4 linked regions of the Diaphorobacter ruginosibacter genome follow. Each later gene encodes a partner of the first gene's protein in a complex. Links are inferred from orthologs where the notes say so. Each region holds a gene or a part of one and is shown on either strand. Other genes may lie near its edges.

Region 1 (3,670 bases):
CGGAGTCACCCTCGACGATATAGATTTCGCACAGCGCCGGGTCCTTCTCCTGGCAGTCGGCCAGCTTGCCGGGCAAGCCCATGCCGTCGAGCACGCCCTTGCGGCGGGTCATTTCCCGGGCCTTGCGGGCGGCTTCACGAGCGCGGGCGGCCTCGACGATCTTGCCGCACAGCATCTTGGCGTCGTTCGGCTTTTCCTCGAGGTAGTCGGTGAGTGCCTTGGCGACGATGTCTTCCACGGGCGCGCGCACTTCCGAGCTGACCAGCTTGTCCTTGGTCTGGCTGGAGAACTTGGGTTCGGGCACCTTTACCGACAGCACGGCGCACAGGCCTTCGCGCATGTCGTCGCCGGTGACTTCCACCTTGGCCTTCTTGGCGAACTCATTCTGTTCGATGTACTTGCCGATCACGCGGGTCATCGCGGCGCGCAGGCCGGTCAGGTGGGTACCGCCGTCACGCTGCGGGATGTTGTTGGTGAAGCACAGCACCTGCTCGCCGTAGCTTTCGTTCCACTGCATGGCCACTTCCACGCCGATCTCGGTGCCGGGGATGCCGCCGTAGGTTTCCGCGGGGCGCGAGCCGATGGCGTGGAACGCGGTGGGGTGCAGCACCTTCTTGGTGCCGTTGATGAATTCGACGAAGCCCTTGACGCCGCCGGCGCCCGAGAAGTCGTCTTCCTTGCCGGTGCGCTCGTCGACAAGGCGGATGCGCACGCCGTTGTTCAGGAAGGAGAGCTCGCGCAGGCGCTTGGCGAGGATTTCATAGTGGAAATCGTAGTTTTCCTTGAAGATCTCGGTGTCGGGCAGGAAGCGCACCTCGGTGCCGCGCTTTTCGGTCGGGCCGACGATCTTCATGGGCGAGATCTCGAAGCCGTCCACGACTTCGATGATGCGGTCCTGCACCTGGCCGCGCGAGAAGTCGATCTGGTGGATCTGGCCGTCGCGGCGCACCACGAGCTTGAGCTTGATCGACAGCGCGTTCACGCAGGACACGCCCACGCCGTGCAGGCCGCCCGAGACCTTGTAGCTGTTCTGGTTGAACTTGCCGCCCGCGTGCAGTTCGGTCAGCGCGATTTCCGCGGCCGAGCGCTTGGGCTCGTGCTTGTCGTCCATCTTCACGCCCGTGGGAATGCCGCGGCCGTTGTCGACGACGCTGATCGAGTTGTCGGTGTGGATGGTGACGACGATGTCGTCGCAGAACCCGGCGAGCGCCTCGTCGATGGAGTTGTCCACCACTTCGAACACGAGGTGGTGCAGGCCCGTGCCGTCGGAGGTGTCGCCGATGTACATGCCGGGGCGCTTGCGCACGGCCTCCAGGCCTTCGAGGATCTGGATCGCGCCTTCGCCGTAGCCTTCGCTCGGTGCGGCGGAAGGCGCGGGAGCTGGGCCGCCTTGGTTTGCGGTCGGCTCTTCAGGTGTGGGCTGCGTGTTCTCTGCGGTCATGGAGGAATGCTTTCTTCTCTCGATCAGCCGGTCAGCATCCTGCTTGGGGCAGGGAGACCGGCATTAACAATCTGTCGATATTTCAGTCAATCAAATGATCAAATGGCTGCCATTGCTCAAAAAACAAGCAATGGCAGCCTTGATGAATTGACGTGTAGATCAGTGCGTCAGTGGGGTTCCAGACCTCAGATACGCATGGGCATCACGACGTACTTGAAGTTGTCGTTGTCCGGAATGGTGAGCAGTGCGGAGCTGTTGTTGTCGGACAGTTCCACCTTGACCATGTCCTGGCTCATGTTGGTGAGCGCGTCGATGAGATAGCTCACGTTGAAGCCGATCTCGATGGTGTCGCCGCCATAGTCGATGTCCAGCTCGTCCACCGCCTCTTCCTGCTCGGCGTTGTTGGACGCCACGCGCAGCAGGCCGGGTTCGAGGTTCAGGCGCACGCCCTTGAACTTGTCGCTGGTCATGATGGCCGTGCGCTGCAGGCTGGCCAGCAGCGGTGCGCGGCCCAGCGTGATGCTGTTCTTGTGGTTGCGGGGGATCACGCGGTTGTAGTCGGGGAACTTGCCCTCGACCAGCTTGGTGACGAACTCCATGCCGCCGAACGAGAACTTTGCCTGGTTGTTGGCGAACTGCATCTCGATGGCGCCATCGGCGTCGGACAGCAGGCGCTGCAGTTCCAGCACGGTCTTGCGCGGCAGGATCACTTCCTGCTTGGGCACCTCGACGTCGAGCGTGGCGCTGGAGAACGCAAGGCGGTGGCCGTCGGTGGCGACCAGGCTCAGCGTGTTGCCTTCGGCCACGAACAGGATGCCGTTCAGGTAGTAACGGATGTCCTGCACCGCCATGGCGAACGACACCTGGCCCATCAGGTTCTTGAGCACCTTCTGCGGCACGCTGAACGCGGGGCCGAAGCCGGCGGCTTCCTGCACCAGCGGGAAGTCTTCCGCGGGCAGCGACTGCAGCGTGAAGCGGCTCTTGCCGCCCTTGAGGATGAGCTTGTTCTGGCTCGACTCCAGGCTCACGGTCTGGTCCGAAGGCATGGTCTTCAGGATGTCGATCACCTTGCGCGCGCCGACGGTGGTCGTGAACTCGCCGGTATCGCCGCCGAGCTCCGCCGTGGTGCGGATCTGGATTTCCAGATCGCTGGTGGTGAGCTGCAGGGCATTGCCTGTCTTGCGGATCAGCACATTGGCCAGGATGGGCAGGGTGTGGCGGCGTTCGACGATGCCGGACACCGATTGCAGTACTGCGAGGACCTTGTCTTGTGTTGCCTTCAGGACAATCATGTCTTCAACCTTGGTTGGTTTTTGAAAGGTAAAAGCTGTGAGGGGCGGCTGCACGCAGGGCTTTGCTCCCTCTCAAGAGCTTGGCCGGCCCGCCCGACATGGCATTTTGCCTGTGATATGAAACAATTTCGATGGCAGATCAACATCGGGATGGTTACCCCTTGAGGGTTTGCTCCAGCACGTGCAGTTGCTGATTGAGCTCTGTCAATTGCTGGCGCTCGCCCGCGATCTTGCGCACGGCATGCAGCACCGTGGTGTGGTCGCGGCCACCGAACAATTCCCCGATTTCCGGCAGGCTTTTCTGCGTCAATTCCTTGGCCAGGTACATCGCAATCTGGCGCGGGCGGGCGATGCTCGCGGGGCGCTTCTTGCTGTACATGTCGGCCACCTTGATCTTGTAGTAGTCGGCCACCGTCTTCTGGATATTTTCCACCGAGATCTGGCGATTCTGGATCGACAGCAGGTCGCGCAGCGCCTCGCGCGCCAGCTGGATGGAGACTTCCTTCTGGTTGAAGCGCGAGTACGCGAGGATCTTGCGCAGGGCGCCTTCGAGCTCGCGCACGTTGGAGCGCACGTTCTTGGCGACGAAGAAGGCCACTTCCTCGGGCATGTCGGCGTTCTCGGCGCGCGCCTTGTTGATCAGGATGGCGACGCGCATCTCGAGCTCGGGCGGCTCGATCGCCACGGTGAGGCCCGAATCGAAGCGCGAAACCAGGCGTTCGTGGATGTTGGCCAGACCCTTGGGGTAGGTGTCCGACGTCATCACGATATGGCTCTTCTTGGCGAGCAGCGCCTCGAACGCGTTGAAGAATTCTTCCTGCGTGCGATCCTTGTTCGCGAAGAACTGCACGTCGTCGATCAGCAGCAGGTCCAGCGAGTGGTAGCGCGCCTTGAAGTCGTCGAAGGTGCGGCGCTGGTATGCCTTGACCACATCCGA
Region 2 (3,548 bases), 750 kb from region 1 along the record:
GAACGGCGAAGGCCTGCAGATCCTGCACTACGGCCCCGGCGCCGAGTACAAGCCGCACTACGACTATTTCGACCCGAACGAGCCCGGCACGCCCACCATCCTCAAGCGCGGCGGCCAGCGCGTCGGCACCCTCGTGATCTACCTGAACAACCCCGACAAGGGCGGCGGCACGGTATTTCCGGACATCCACCTGGAAGTCAGCCCGCGCCAGGGCAATGCCGTATTCTTCAGCTACGAGCGCGCGCACCCCAACACCAAGACACTGCATGGCGGCTCGCCCGTGATCGAAGGTGAAAAATGGATCGCCACCAAGTGGCTGCGCCAGGGCGAGTTCAACTGACAGCGCCCCTCCTCCCTCTTTTTCGTTTCCCCTCATGTCCTCTCCCGACCAATCCCCGCTGGGCAAGGCGTCCGCCTACGTGGACCAGTACGACGCCACGCTGCTCTTCCCCATTCCGCGCGCCGGCAAGCGCGCGGAAATCGGCATCACCGGAGATGCCCCCTTCTTCGGTGCCGACCTGTGGACGGCCTACGAGGTCTCCTGGCTCAATGCCAGAGGCAAGCCACAGGTGGCGCTCGCGCACATCACCATTCCGTGCGAAAGCCCCAACATTGTCGAGAGCAAGTCGTTCAAGCTCTATCTCAACAGCTTCAACAACAGCCGCTTTTCCAGCGTCGAGGAAGTGCGTGATGCCATCCGCGCCGATGTCAGCGAGGCCGTCTGGCGCGGCAGCGATGCGCCGCGCACCATCGGCCTGAAGCTTGTGCAGGCGGAAGCCTTCGAGAGCGAGCAGATGGGCGAGTTGGGCGGCCTGCTGCTCGACCGGCTCGACATCGAATGCGACCGGTACACGCCCGATCCCTTGCTGCTGACCGCCGACCACGAACAAGCGCCCGTGAGCGAGGAACTGGTCAGCCACCTGCTCAAGAGCAACTGCCTCGTCACCGGCCAGCCCGACTGGGGCAGCGTGCAGATCAGCTACAGCGGCCCGCAGATCGACCAGCAGGGCCTGCTCCAATACATTGTGAGTTTTCGTAACCACAATGAATTCCACGAGCAGTGCGTCGAGCGCATCTTCATGGACATCTGGACACGCTGCAAACCCATCAAGCTGAGCGTCTATGCACGCTATACGCGGCGTGGCGGCTTGGACATCAATCCGCTGCGCACCAGCCATCCGCAGGCGCTGCCCAGGAACCTGCGCAACGCGAGGCAGTAAAAACACCGGGGTCGCCCTCCCTGCATTCATGCTACGGTGCATTCATCGCACAACGTGAACAGGGAGTCCCCATGCGCATCCTCAAAGGATTGCTTCATGACATCGCTGTCACCGATCAGTCCACCATCGAAGGACAGGTCCTGGGCAACATCGTGGTCACCAACGGTGCCGAGCTCCATCTGCGTGGCCCCTGCGCGGGCAACCTCGTCGTGCGCCGGGGCGGCAAGGCGTTCATCTACGCCATCGTCACCGGTCGCATCATCAACGAGGGCGGAGAAATCCGCATGCAGGGCGCAATGCCCGGCGAGATACCAACCTGATGCAGCGGCCGCAACGCACCGGAACCCCCACTGGTCCCCAAACCGGAACGATTAGCCGCTAGAACAGCGAGGCGCTCTCCCCGCCCCGCATCTCCGCCATCGCCTGCTCCACCTCACCCTCTGGCAGCAGGTTGCCCACGCGCACACCCAGAAGCCGCAGCCGCCGCTGCAGCGGTACGCGCTTGAGGCACAGGCCCGCATGGCGGCGGATCTCCGCTGCATCCTGTGTATAGAAGTCGATGGTCTGGTCGCGGGTAGCGATCTTGAAATCGTCGAAGCGCAGCTTGATGCCGATGGTACGGCCCGCGTAGCCCTTGCGTCGCAGGTCGCCCGCCACCTGCACGCACAGTTCGGTGAAGATGCGGCCGAGCTCGGCACGGTCGTGCACTGCATGGAGGTCGCGATCGAAGGTTGTCTCGCGGCTCATCGATACCGGCTCGCTCTCCGTTTCCACCGGCCTGTCGTCGCGCCCCCATGCCGCATCATGCAGCCACGCGCCGTACGACCGGCCGAAGTTCGCAATCAGCCAGTCGCGCGGCCTGGCCGCCAACTGGCCAATGGTCTCAATGCCGTGCAACTGGAGCTTGGCGTCGGCCTTGGGCCCCACTCCGTTGATCTTGCGGCAGGCAAGCGGCCAGATCAGGCTCTCCAGATCGCCTTCATGCACCACCGAAATACCATTCGGCTTGTTGAATTCGCTGGCCATCTTGGCAATCAGCTTGTTGGGCGCCACGCCGATCGAGCAGGTCAGCCCCGTCGCCTCGAAGATCGATTTCTGCAGCAGCCGCGCCAGCGTCCTTCCGCCCTCTCGCTGGCCGCCGGGCACGTCGCTGAAATCGATGTAGACCTCGTCCACGCCGCGGTCCTGCATGCGCGGGGCGATCGACAGGATGATGTCCTTGAACTGCCGCGAAAAGCGCCTGTATTCCGCGAAATCCACGGGCAGCATGATGGCCTGCGGGCACAGCCGTGCCGCCTTCATCATGCCCATGGCCGATCCCACGCCGAACTGCCGCGCCGGATAGGTGGCCGTGGTGATCACGCCGCGCCCGACATAGTCCCTGAGCAGAGGAAACGCCTCCACGGGAATGTCCGAAAGCCGTCCGCCATACTTTGCGACCAGCGCATCATCCTCGCGGCGCCGGCCTCCGCCGATGATCACCGGCAGGCCCTTCAATTGCGGATAGCGCAGCAATTCCACGGAGGCGTAGAACGCATCCATGTCGAGGTGGGCAATGCGGCGGATGGGCGGCGAGGCGCTGCTGGGAAGGGACACAGCCGCTATTGTTGCCGCAACGCAGCGGGCCTGCGCCGAGCCGGGAAATCAGGTGCCGAGGGAGCAGATCAGCACCAGCCCCACGAGCATCAGGCCGATGCCGATCTTCTCGGGACGCGAGAAGGATTCGCTGAACACCTTGCGCGAGACCACGTAGCTGAAGACCACCTCGACCATGCCGAGCGTCCTGACCGACGCGGCGCTCTGCATGGCGTACGCGGTGAACCAGGCAAGCGAAGCCGCCGCTCCCATCGAACCTGCGAGCATGGAGATCTTCCACGCGCGGAAGATCGGCGCCAGGCCGCGTTCGGTCTTGAATTGCACCCAGGCGCCCAGGCCCAGCGTCTGCATGAGCTGTGCGACCAGCACGCCCCACGCCCCCGACAGCCAGGGTGTCTCGGCATTCAGCTCCACGGCCGCGCCACGGTAACCGATGGTCGCGATGGCAAAGCACGCTCCGCAGATCAAACCGTGCATCGCCGACTTGCCGAACCATGCGGATGCCGACAGCATCTGCCCGCGCGGCGGCAGCGACAGCAGCAGCACGCCCCCCGTTGCGAGCACCATGGCGAACAGTGCCCAGGCGGTCGGCAGCTCATGCAGGAACACCGCGCCGAACAGCGCGACCTGCAGCACTTCGGTCTTGGACAGGGTCACCGCCACCGCGAAGTTTCGCTCCTTCATGGCCAGCAGCAACGCCGCGGTGGCGGCCACCTGGAAGAAGGCGCCCAG
Region 3 (3,674 bases), 1.9 Mb from region 1 along the record:
CACGCGACATTGCGGGCACGGCAGTGAAGCCCAGCGCGGCCAGCGCCGTGAGCACCTGGCGGCGGCTTGCGGAAGAAGAAGTGACCTGGTTCATTGTTCGGTCCTCAGGAAAAGATCGTCGAAATTCTTGCTCGTGGCCTCCGCGACGGCCTCGACGGACACACCCTTCACCGTGGCCAGCTGCTGCGCCACATAGGGCACATAGGACGGGTTGTTGGTCTTGCCACGATAGGGAACGGGGGCGAGATACGGGCTATCGGTCTCGATCAGCAGGCGATCCATCGGCACGAAGGCCGCCACGTCGCGCAGGTCCTGCGCGTTCTTGAAGGTCAGGATGCCCGAGAACGAAATGTAGTAGCCCAGGTCGAGCGCTGCACGCGCGACTTCTGCGGTCTCGGTGAAACAGTGGAAGACGCCGCCCGCCCGGTTGCCCGCACCATCCTCGCCCTCCTCGCGCAGGATGCGGAGCGTATCGACGGAAGCACTGCGGGTGTGGATCACCAGCGGCTTGGTGCAGGCGCGCGCGGCGCGGATGTGCGTGCGAAAGCGCTCGCGCTGCCACTCCAGGTCGGCCACCGTGCGTCCTCCCTTGCGGTCTTCCATGCCGTAGTAGTCCAGGCCCGTCTCGCCGATCGCGATCACCCGCGGCAGCGCGGCGCGCGCAAGCAGGTCCTCGACACTGGGCTCGGTCAGCCCCTCGGTGTCGGGATGCACGCCGACGGTGGCCCAGAAATTGTCATAGCTGGTGGCCAGGCCGTGTACGCCCTCGAACTCCTCCATGGTGGTGCAGATGCATAGCGCGCGATCCACCTTGGCCTCGGCCATGGCTTCGCGGATCGGAATCAACTTCTCGACAAGTTCGGGAAAGTTGAGATGACAGTGTGAATCGGTGAACATGATGAATCTGGACAATGAAGCGACCCAGCGACAAAAAAGCCGGCGCTTGCGGTGCCGGCTCGTGAGGGCTGCCGTCGGCGCCCTGTGTGAACAATGCTCAAACCAATGATCAAATGGTCTGGGTAGGCCGATCGGCACCGAGGCTGGCCCCCAGGACCTCCTCGATCCGTGCGCGCAGCGCGCGGGATTTGTCGTCTTTGGGGAACTGGATGCCGATGCCCTGCGTACGGTTGCCGGATGCACGCGCGGGAGTAACCCAGGCCACTTTACCCGCAACCGGATAACGCTGTGTATCGTCGGGCAAAGTCAGCAGCACGTAGACATCATCGCCCAAGCGGTAATCCTTGGCGGTGGGAACAAACACCCCGCCATCCTCGAAGAACGGGATGAAGGCAGCGTAGAGCGCGGCCTTTTCCTTGATGGCCAGCTGCATCACGCTGGGACGGGCGACGGTGGAAGGTGTGCTCATGTCGGGCTCGGAGGGTCAATGCCTCGAGTTTAGGGCGTTTTTCGCCTGGGCGACAAGTGCCTCGAGCATCAGGCCGCCGTTGAACGGATGGTCCGCCGTGCGCGCCTGCTGCGAAAGCGCCTTGGCCCAGCGCGTGAGCTGGATCATCGCAGGCGCGCGAGGCAGGTCGCCGGGTGAAAAATAGCGCGGCTCGGCGCCCGCCTGCACCGACAGCAGGTCGTGGCAGAGCTTCTGAAGCGCCTCGATGGCCTGCGGGGGAGAGAGATCCGACAGCGCCGACACGTCTCCGCGCGCCACCGCCTTCGGAAGCAGCGCCCACGCCTGCGGGCTGCGGCCCGACCGCGCCAGGGCAAGTGCATCCTCGGGGCGTCCGCCGCTTGCGCGCAGCAGCGCCGCAGCCGTGTCGCCCGCAATGCCCTGCCCCCGCAACCATTCCAGCATCTGCGCCTGCGTCGGCCATTGCATGGTGTGGCCCATGCAGCGGCTGCGGATCGTGGGCAGGAGCTCGTGCGCGGCCTCGGTGGCCAGAACGAATCGCACATCGCCCGGCGGCTCCTCCAGTGTCTTGAGAAGCGCGTTCGCCGTGACGTGGTTCATCTGCTCTGCCGGATACACCAGCACCGCCTTGCCCCGCCCGCGCGCAGAGGTCCGCTGGGAGAACTCCACCGCATCGCGCATGGCCTCCACGCGGATCTCCCGGCTCGGCTTGCGCTTCTTGTCGTCGATCTCGCTCTGCGCCTTCTCGGGCAGAGGCCAGCCAAGTTCGATCATCTGCGTCTCTGGCATCAGCACGCACAGATCGGCATGTACGTGCACGTCGATGCCGTGGCAGCTCTGGCATTGGCCGCAGGCGCCATGCGGCGTGGGCGCATCGCACAGCCAGGCGCGCACCAGTTCCATCGACAGGCTGAACTGCCCCATGCCCGAGGGCCCCTGCAGCAGCCAGGCATGGCCACGCTGCGCGAGCAAGGCATCGCGCTGGGCGGCGATCCACGGGGCGGCGGCCTTTGCCGCCGAGGCGCTTTCGCTCATGGCCTCGTTCATGGCTTCACTCATGGGTATGGGCTCCCGCAAGGTCAGCGCCCAGCAGGCCGCGCGTGCGCATGGCCTCCATGACCTGTGCGGCCACCGCCTCCCGGTCACGCGACGAGTCGATGCGTGCAAAACGCTCGGGATCTGCCACCGCGCGATCCGCATAGCCCTGGGCCACGCGCTCGAAGAACGCCTCGGGCTGGGCCTCGAAGCGATCGGGCGTGCGCGCTGCGGCAAGGCGCTGCGCGGCCACCCGGGGCGGAACGTCGAACCAGATCGTCACGTCGGGATTGCGCAGCCGCTGCGGGTCTTCGGCAAGACCCGTCTGCACCAGTTGCTCCAGGTACGACAGCACCTGCCGGTCAAAACCTCGGCCCGCCCCCTGGTACGCGAAGGTGGCGTCGGTGAAACGGTCGCACAGCACCACCTCGCCGCGCGCAAGCGCCGGCTCGATCACGCAGCGCAGGTGGTCGCGCCGCCCGGCGAACGCGAGCAGCGCCTCGGTCAGTGCATCCATGCCGTCATGCAGCAGCATCTCGCGCAGTTTCTCGGCAAGCGGTGTCCCGCCGGGCTCGCGCGTGAGCGTCACCACGCGGCCTGTGTCGCGGAAGGCCTGCGCCAATGCAGCGATGTGGGAAGATTTCCCCGCGCCATCGATGCCCTCAAATGAGATGAACAGGCCCTGGGTCATTGCTTGCTTTTCTTCACTTCGTCATTCATTCCATCAAGCCCTGCGGCTCATTCCTCTTCGCCCTTTGCCGGGCGTTGCCCGCGCTGGTAGCGGTTCACGGCACGGTTGTGCTCGTCCAGCGATGTGCTGAAGTGGCTGGAGCCATCGCCCTTGGCCACGAAGTACAGCGCCTTCGTGCGCGCCGGCTGCACGGCCGCCAGCAACGCTGCCTTGCCCGGCAGCGAGATCGGGGTCGGTGGCAACCCTGCACGCGTATAGGTGTTCCAGGGGGTGTCGGCCTGCAGGTCGCGCTTGCGCAGATTGCCGTCGAACCGCTCCCCCATGCCGTAGATCACCGTCGGGTCCGTCTGCAGCAGCATGCCGATGCGCAGGCGGTTGGCGAACACGCCCGCGATCTCCGCGCGATCCTGCGCGCTGCCGGTTTCCTTCTCGACGATGCTCGCCAGAATCAGTGCCTCGCCGGCCGACTTGAGCGGCGTATCGGACTCGCGCTGCGACCAGGCGGCCTCGAGTCGGCGGTCCATGGCGTGCAATGCGCGGTTCAGCACCGCGAGGTCGCTGCTGCCCTTGGCATAAGTGTAGGTA
Region 4 (3,609 bases), 2.7 Mb from region 1 along the record:
CACGGATGCCTGACGCAGTGCCTGCGACAGCAGCTGCGCGCCTTCGACATCGTGCTGCAGCAGATGAAACGCCATGCGCTGCGCGGACTTCACGCCCACACCGGGCAGCCGCCGAAGCGCCTGGATCAGGGCGTCCAGGGAACTGGTGTCAGACATGGGCAGTGCGATTCATGCGGAAAATCAAATCATTGAAGGCCAGCCAAGGGGGCGCCGATATCGCGAGCCCCCAAGTCCATGGCAGGGCTTGCGGCCCAGGGCGATCAGAACGGGAACTTCATGCCACCTGGAAGGCCCGGCATGCCTGCGGTGATCTTGCCCATCTTTTCCTGGGAGGTCTCTTCTGCCTTGCGCACTGCAGCGTTGAAGGCTGCAGCCACCAGATCCTCCAGCATGTCCTTGTCGTCCGCCAGCAGGCTGGGATCGATCGTCACGCGCTTCACATCGTGCTTGCAGGTCATCACGACCTTGACCAGGCCAGCACCGGACTCGCCTTCCACCTCGATGTTTGCCAGCTCGTCCTGTGCCTTCTTCAGGTTGTCCTGCATGGCCTGGGCCTGCTTCATCAAACCGGCCAGCTGTCCCTTGTTGAACATGGTGAATTCCTTTGCTTCTTATGAATGAAATGGACCCAAAAAATGGGGTACTTTGAATGGAAGGGGCGCAATCTCCGTGATTGCCGGCACACATGGATAACCTGCCGAATGCCCCGGGAACGGTTGATTGTGCGATGAAAGCGGTAGCCTGCAGAAATCGAACGGGATTCGCAGCGAAAATTCCGAAGCCCATTCCCGCAACAAGCCGCCATCATGCCGGCCGGATGCTTCCGGGCACGATCTTCGCACCGAAATCACGGATCAACTGCTGTACGCGCGGGTCGCTCTGCACGATATCCTCGGCGAGTCGCTGGCGCTGCGCGGCCGCATAGGCATTGCGGCGCGCCGGGCTGTCCAGCACCTTGCCCACCTCCACCGAAATCTGCCGCGTGTGCCCCGCCGCCTCCAGTGCGGCCCTCAGGCGTTCGCGCGCCGTCGGCTGGTTGAGCGACTCGCGCTCCACACGCAACAGCCAATGGTCCTGGTCGCGAGCAATCAGCTGCGACTGCAACGCCAGCTCGCGCACGAGCGCGGTGATGGCCTCGGCAGCCACGAGCTCCTGCACCGTCTGGAACCAGACCTCGCCTTCTGCCGTGGGGACAAGGCGCAGCGAAGCTCCCTGACCATTCACATGCTGCGGCTGCGTGCGATAGCCGGGTTCGGATGCCGTGCGGACAGGGATCTCGTAGGTCTGCGCCTCCTCGAGCGCCTCAGGCTCATCCCTGTACGCAGGAGCCGGGGCCTGGGCGCGGCCCACCTCCTCGGGGCTGCGCACCGGCAGGCGCACAGCCGGGGCATGCGCACCAGCCGGCACCGCCTGCCATTCCGGTTCGACGGGCTCGGGAGATGGCTGGTACTGCGCCTGGGACATCAAGGGCGCCCGGGATGCGGGAGGCCCCTCCTGGCCGCGCGGCTCCGGATCAGGCATTGCGCCCATCTCTTTGCGCAACTCTTCCGGCGGCTGCGGCTTGTGAGCGACTGCAGGCGGGTCAGCCTGCTTCAGAGTTTTTTTTTCAGCCTCGGCTGCCGACGCAGCCACTGGAGAACCTGCAGGCGCATCGGTGCCGGGCGGGAGCGCTGCGGCCACCGCAGCCCCTGACTCACCCGCCGGCTTCTTGAACGCAAGCAAGCGCAGCAGCACCATGGTGAGGGCGGCATACTCATCGGGCGCCAGCCCCAGTTCGGCGCGGCCATGCAGGCACATGCTGTAGAGCAGCTGTGTCTCGTCCGCAGGCATCACACCCGCCAGGCGCGCCATTTCCTGCGCCTCGCCATCGTGCGGGTCGACGCCGGACGCCATGTTGGGCACCGCCTGGAACACGGCCATGCGCTGCAGCACCGTACTCATTTCTTCCAGCGTGGATGCCGCGGACAGGCCATTCATGCGCAACTCGTCCACGGCCTCGACCACGGAGCGGCCATCGCCGCGCGCAAGCGCGTCGATCATGCGGAAGACATAGCTGCGATCCACGCTGCCCAGCATCTGGCGCACACCGGCCTCCTGCAGTTCACCGCTGCCGAAGGCGATCGCCTGGTCGGTCAGGCTGAGTGCATCGCGCATCGAGCCACGCGCCGCCCGCGAAAGCAGGCGCAGCGCACCGGGATCCGCCTGCACATGCTCCTCGCCCAGGACACGCGTCAGGTGCTCCTGCACCGTCTCGGGAGCCATGGGACGCAGGTTGAACTGCAGGCAGCGGCTCAGCACGGTGACGGGCACCTTCTGCGGATCGGTCGTCGCCAGGACGAACTTGAGGTATTCGGGCGGCTCCTCCAGCGTCTTGAGCATGGCATTGAACGCGGTGTTCGTGAGCATGTGCACCTCGTCGATCATGAAGACCTTGAAGCGCCCCTGCACCGGCTTGTAGACCGCCTGCTCCAGCAGCCCCTGGACCTCGTCCACCCCGCGGTTGGACGCGGCATCGAGTTCCGTGTAGTCTGGAAAGCGGCCGCTGTCGATGTCCATGCAGGCCGGGCACACGCCGCAGGGCGTGGCGGTGATGCCGCCCTGCCCGTCCGGCCCCTGGCAGTTCAGCGACTTGGCGAGAATCCGCGACACCGTGGTCTTGCCCACCCCACGCGTACCGGTGAACAGGTAGGCGTGGTGCAGGCGCTGCTGGGTCAGCGCATTGGTCAGAGCCTTGACGACATGCTCCTGCCCCACCATCTCGGAGAAGGTCTTGGGACGGTATTTACGGGCAAGCACTAGATAGGACATATCGGCTGATTCTACGGCCCCTCAACGCCAACAAATCTTGTGGTTTTGCTGCAGCGCCACATCATGTGGGTTTACAATGCTGCTTGACGGGCCTCCTCGCATGGGGAAGCGGCCAACCGGGTCAGGTGGGGAACCAAGCAGCCCTAACTGTGAAACCAGTGCCGAGGGTAAGGCTCGTCACCTTCTTCCAGCAATCTCCTTGAGATCAAGAGGTTCGCTTCTTCAAAGAGGGTCTTTTCAGACGTTCGCAATGCTTGGCGCCAGTCCCGCCCAAGTACTCACAAATGACTTGCTTCAGGGGTACCGTTGGCCATACGCATGGCTGGTTTTGCACCCCTACAATCGATCCTTTCTCTTAAAAGTCAATTTCTATTAGAAAATCAAAATGCCTGGAGAGGGGCAATCTCATGCCTGTCCATCCGACAGTCAATCATGCATTGGCTTTCAAGAGATCGTAAGGCCCATGTAATTCGTCCACAGGAAACTGCAAATTAATGCCGTTTTCTCAAAAGAATTCCTTGCATCTCAGGCCTTCGAAGCGCGATTTTTTTGAAAACCCTCGCCCTGCACCCTCAGGCATTAGGCATCTGATCCGCTCCTGCCCTACATCGTTGTTGAGTCAGTCATAAATAGTCCATCGTCGCCTGGCATGGAATTTGACCGTGAAAATTCACCGAGCGGTGTTTTTACAACCGAGGAGGATTGCAAGATGATTGTTGCCATTGAAGCGTTGTTCAACCGCGCCAAACCGGCAAAAAAATGTTCAGAACGTTGACCAAACCCTGCAGCGAGCGGTTTGGG

Evidence for each region.
Region 2: the proteins of dnaN (region 1) and H9K76_RS17590 are in contact, whole or in part, in a solved structure (PDB 1OK7), measured with the Escherichia coli proteins. The link is inferred for Diaphorobacter ruginosibacter from one-to-one orthologs.
Region 3: the proteins of dnaN (region 1) and H9K76_RS12390 are in contact, whole or in part, in a cryo-EM structure (PDB 8GIZ), measured with the Escherichia coli proteins. The link is inferred for Diaphorobacter ruginosibacter from one-to-one orthologs.
Region 4: the proteins of dnaN (region 1) and dnaX are in contact, whole or in part, in a cryo-EM structure (PDB 8GIZ), measured with the Escherichia coli proteins. The link is inferred for Diaphorobacter ruginosibacter from one-to-one orthologs.

The regions. Positions count from the first base shown.
Region 1 is NZ_CP060714.1:4,612,093-4,615,762, forward strand. Bases 681-3,670 are described here. They hold dnaN (DNA polymerase III subunit beta), read right to left. Parts: upstream 2,734-3,670; coding sequence 1,627-2,733; downstream 681-1,626. Other genes in these bases: gyrB (DNA topoisomerase (ATP-hydrolyzing) subunit B), read right to left, coding at 681-1,441; dnaA (chromosomal replication initiator protein DnaA), read right to left, coding at 2,888-3,670. Also shown: more of gyrB, read right to left, coding at 1-680. UniProt on the Escherichia coli protein: Confers DNA tethering and processivity to DNA polymerases and other proteins. Acts as a clamp, forming a ring around DNA (a reaction catalyzed by the clamp-loading complex) which diffuses in an ATP-independent manner freely and bidirectionally along dsDNA.
Region 2 is NZ_CP060714.1:3,860,061-3,863,608, forward strand. The notes cover bases 681-3,548. They hold H9K76_RS17590 (Y-family DNA polymerase), read right to left. Parts: upstream 2,763-3,548; coding sequence 1,599-2,762; downstream 681-1,598. Other genes in these bases: queF (NADPH-dependent 7-cyano-7-deazaguanine reductase QueF), read left to right, coding at 681-1,220; H9K76_RS17585 (hypothetical protein), read left to right, coding at 1,292-1,540; H9K76_RS17595 (DMT family transporter), read right to left, coding at 2,865-3,548. Also shown: H9K76_RS17575 (2OG-Fe(II) oxygenase), read left to right, coding at 1-340; more of queF, read left to right, coding at 375-680. UniProt on the Escherichia coli protein: Poorly processive, error-prone DNA polymerase involved in translesion repair and untargeted mutagenesis. Copies undamaged DNA at stalled replication forks, which arise in vivo from mismatched or misaligned primer ends.
Region 3 is NZ_CP060714.1:2,750,262-2,753,935, forward strand. Bases 403-3,396 are described here. They hold H9K76_RS12390 (DNA polymerase III subunit delta'), read right to left. Parts: upstream 2,423-3,396; coding sequence 1,382-2,422; downstream 403-1,381. Other genes in these bases: H9K76_RS12380 (TatD family hydrolase), read right to left, coding at 403-897; H9K76_RS12385 (PilZ domain-containing protein), read right to left, coding at 1,007-1,366; tmk (dTMP kinase), read right to left, coding at 2,415-3,089; mltG (endolytic transglycosylase MltG), read right to left, coding at 3,137-3,396. Outside these bases: H9K76_RS12375 (ankyrin repeat domain-containing protein), read right to left, coding at 1-94; more of H9K76_RS12380, read right to left, coding at 91-402; more of mltG, read right to left, coding at 3,397-3,674. UniProt on the Escherichia coli protein: Part of the beta sliding clamp loading complex, which hydrolyzes ATP to load the beta clamp onto primed DNA to form the DNA replication pre-initiation complex.
Region 4 is NZ_CP060714.1:1,934,734-1,938,342, reverse strand. What follows is about bases 307-3,235. They hold dnaX (DNA polymerase III subunit gamma/tau), read right to left. Parts: upstream 2,809-3,235; coding sequence 805-2,808; downstream 307-804. Other genes in these bases: H9K76_RS08830 (YbaB/EbfC family nucleoid-associated protein), read right to left, coding at 307-593. Outside these bases: recombination mediator RecR, read right to left, coding at 1-156; more of H9K76_RS08830, read right to left, coding at 261-306. UniProt on the Escherichia coli protein: Part of the beta sliding clamp loading complex, which hydrolyzes ATP to load the beta clamp onto primed DNA to form the DNA replication pre-initiation complex.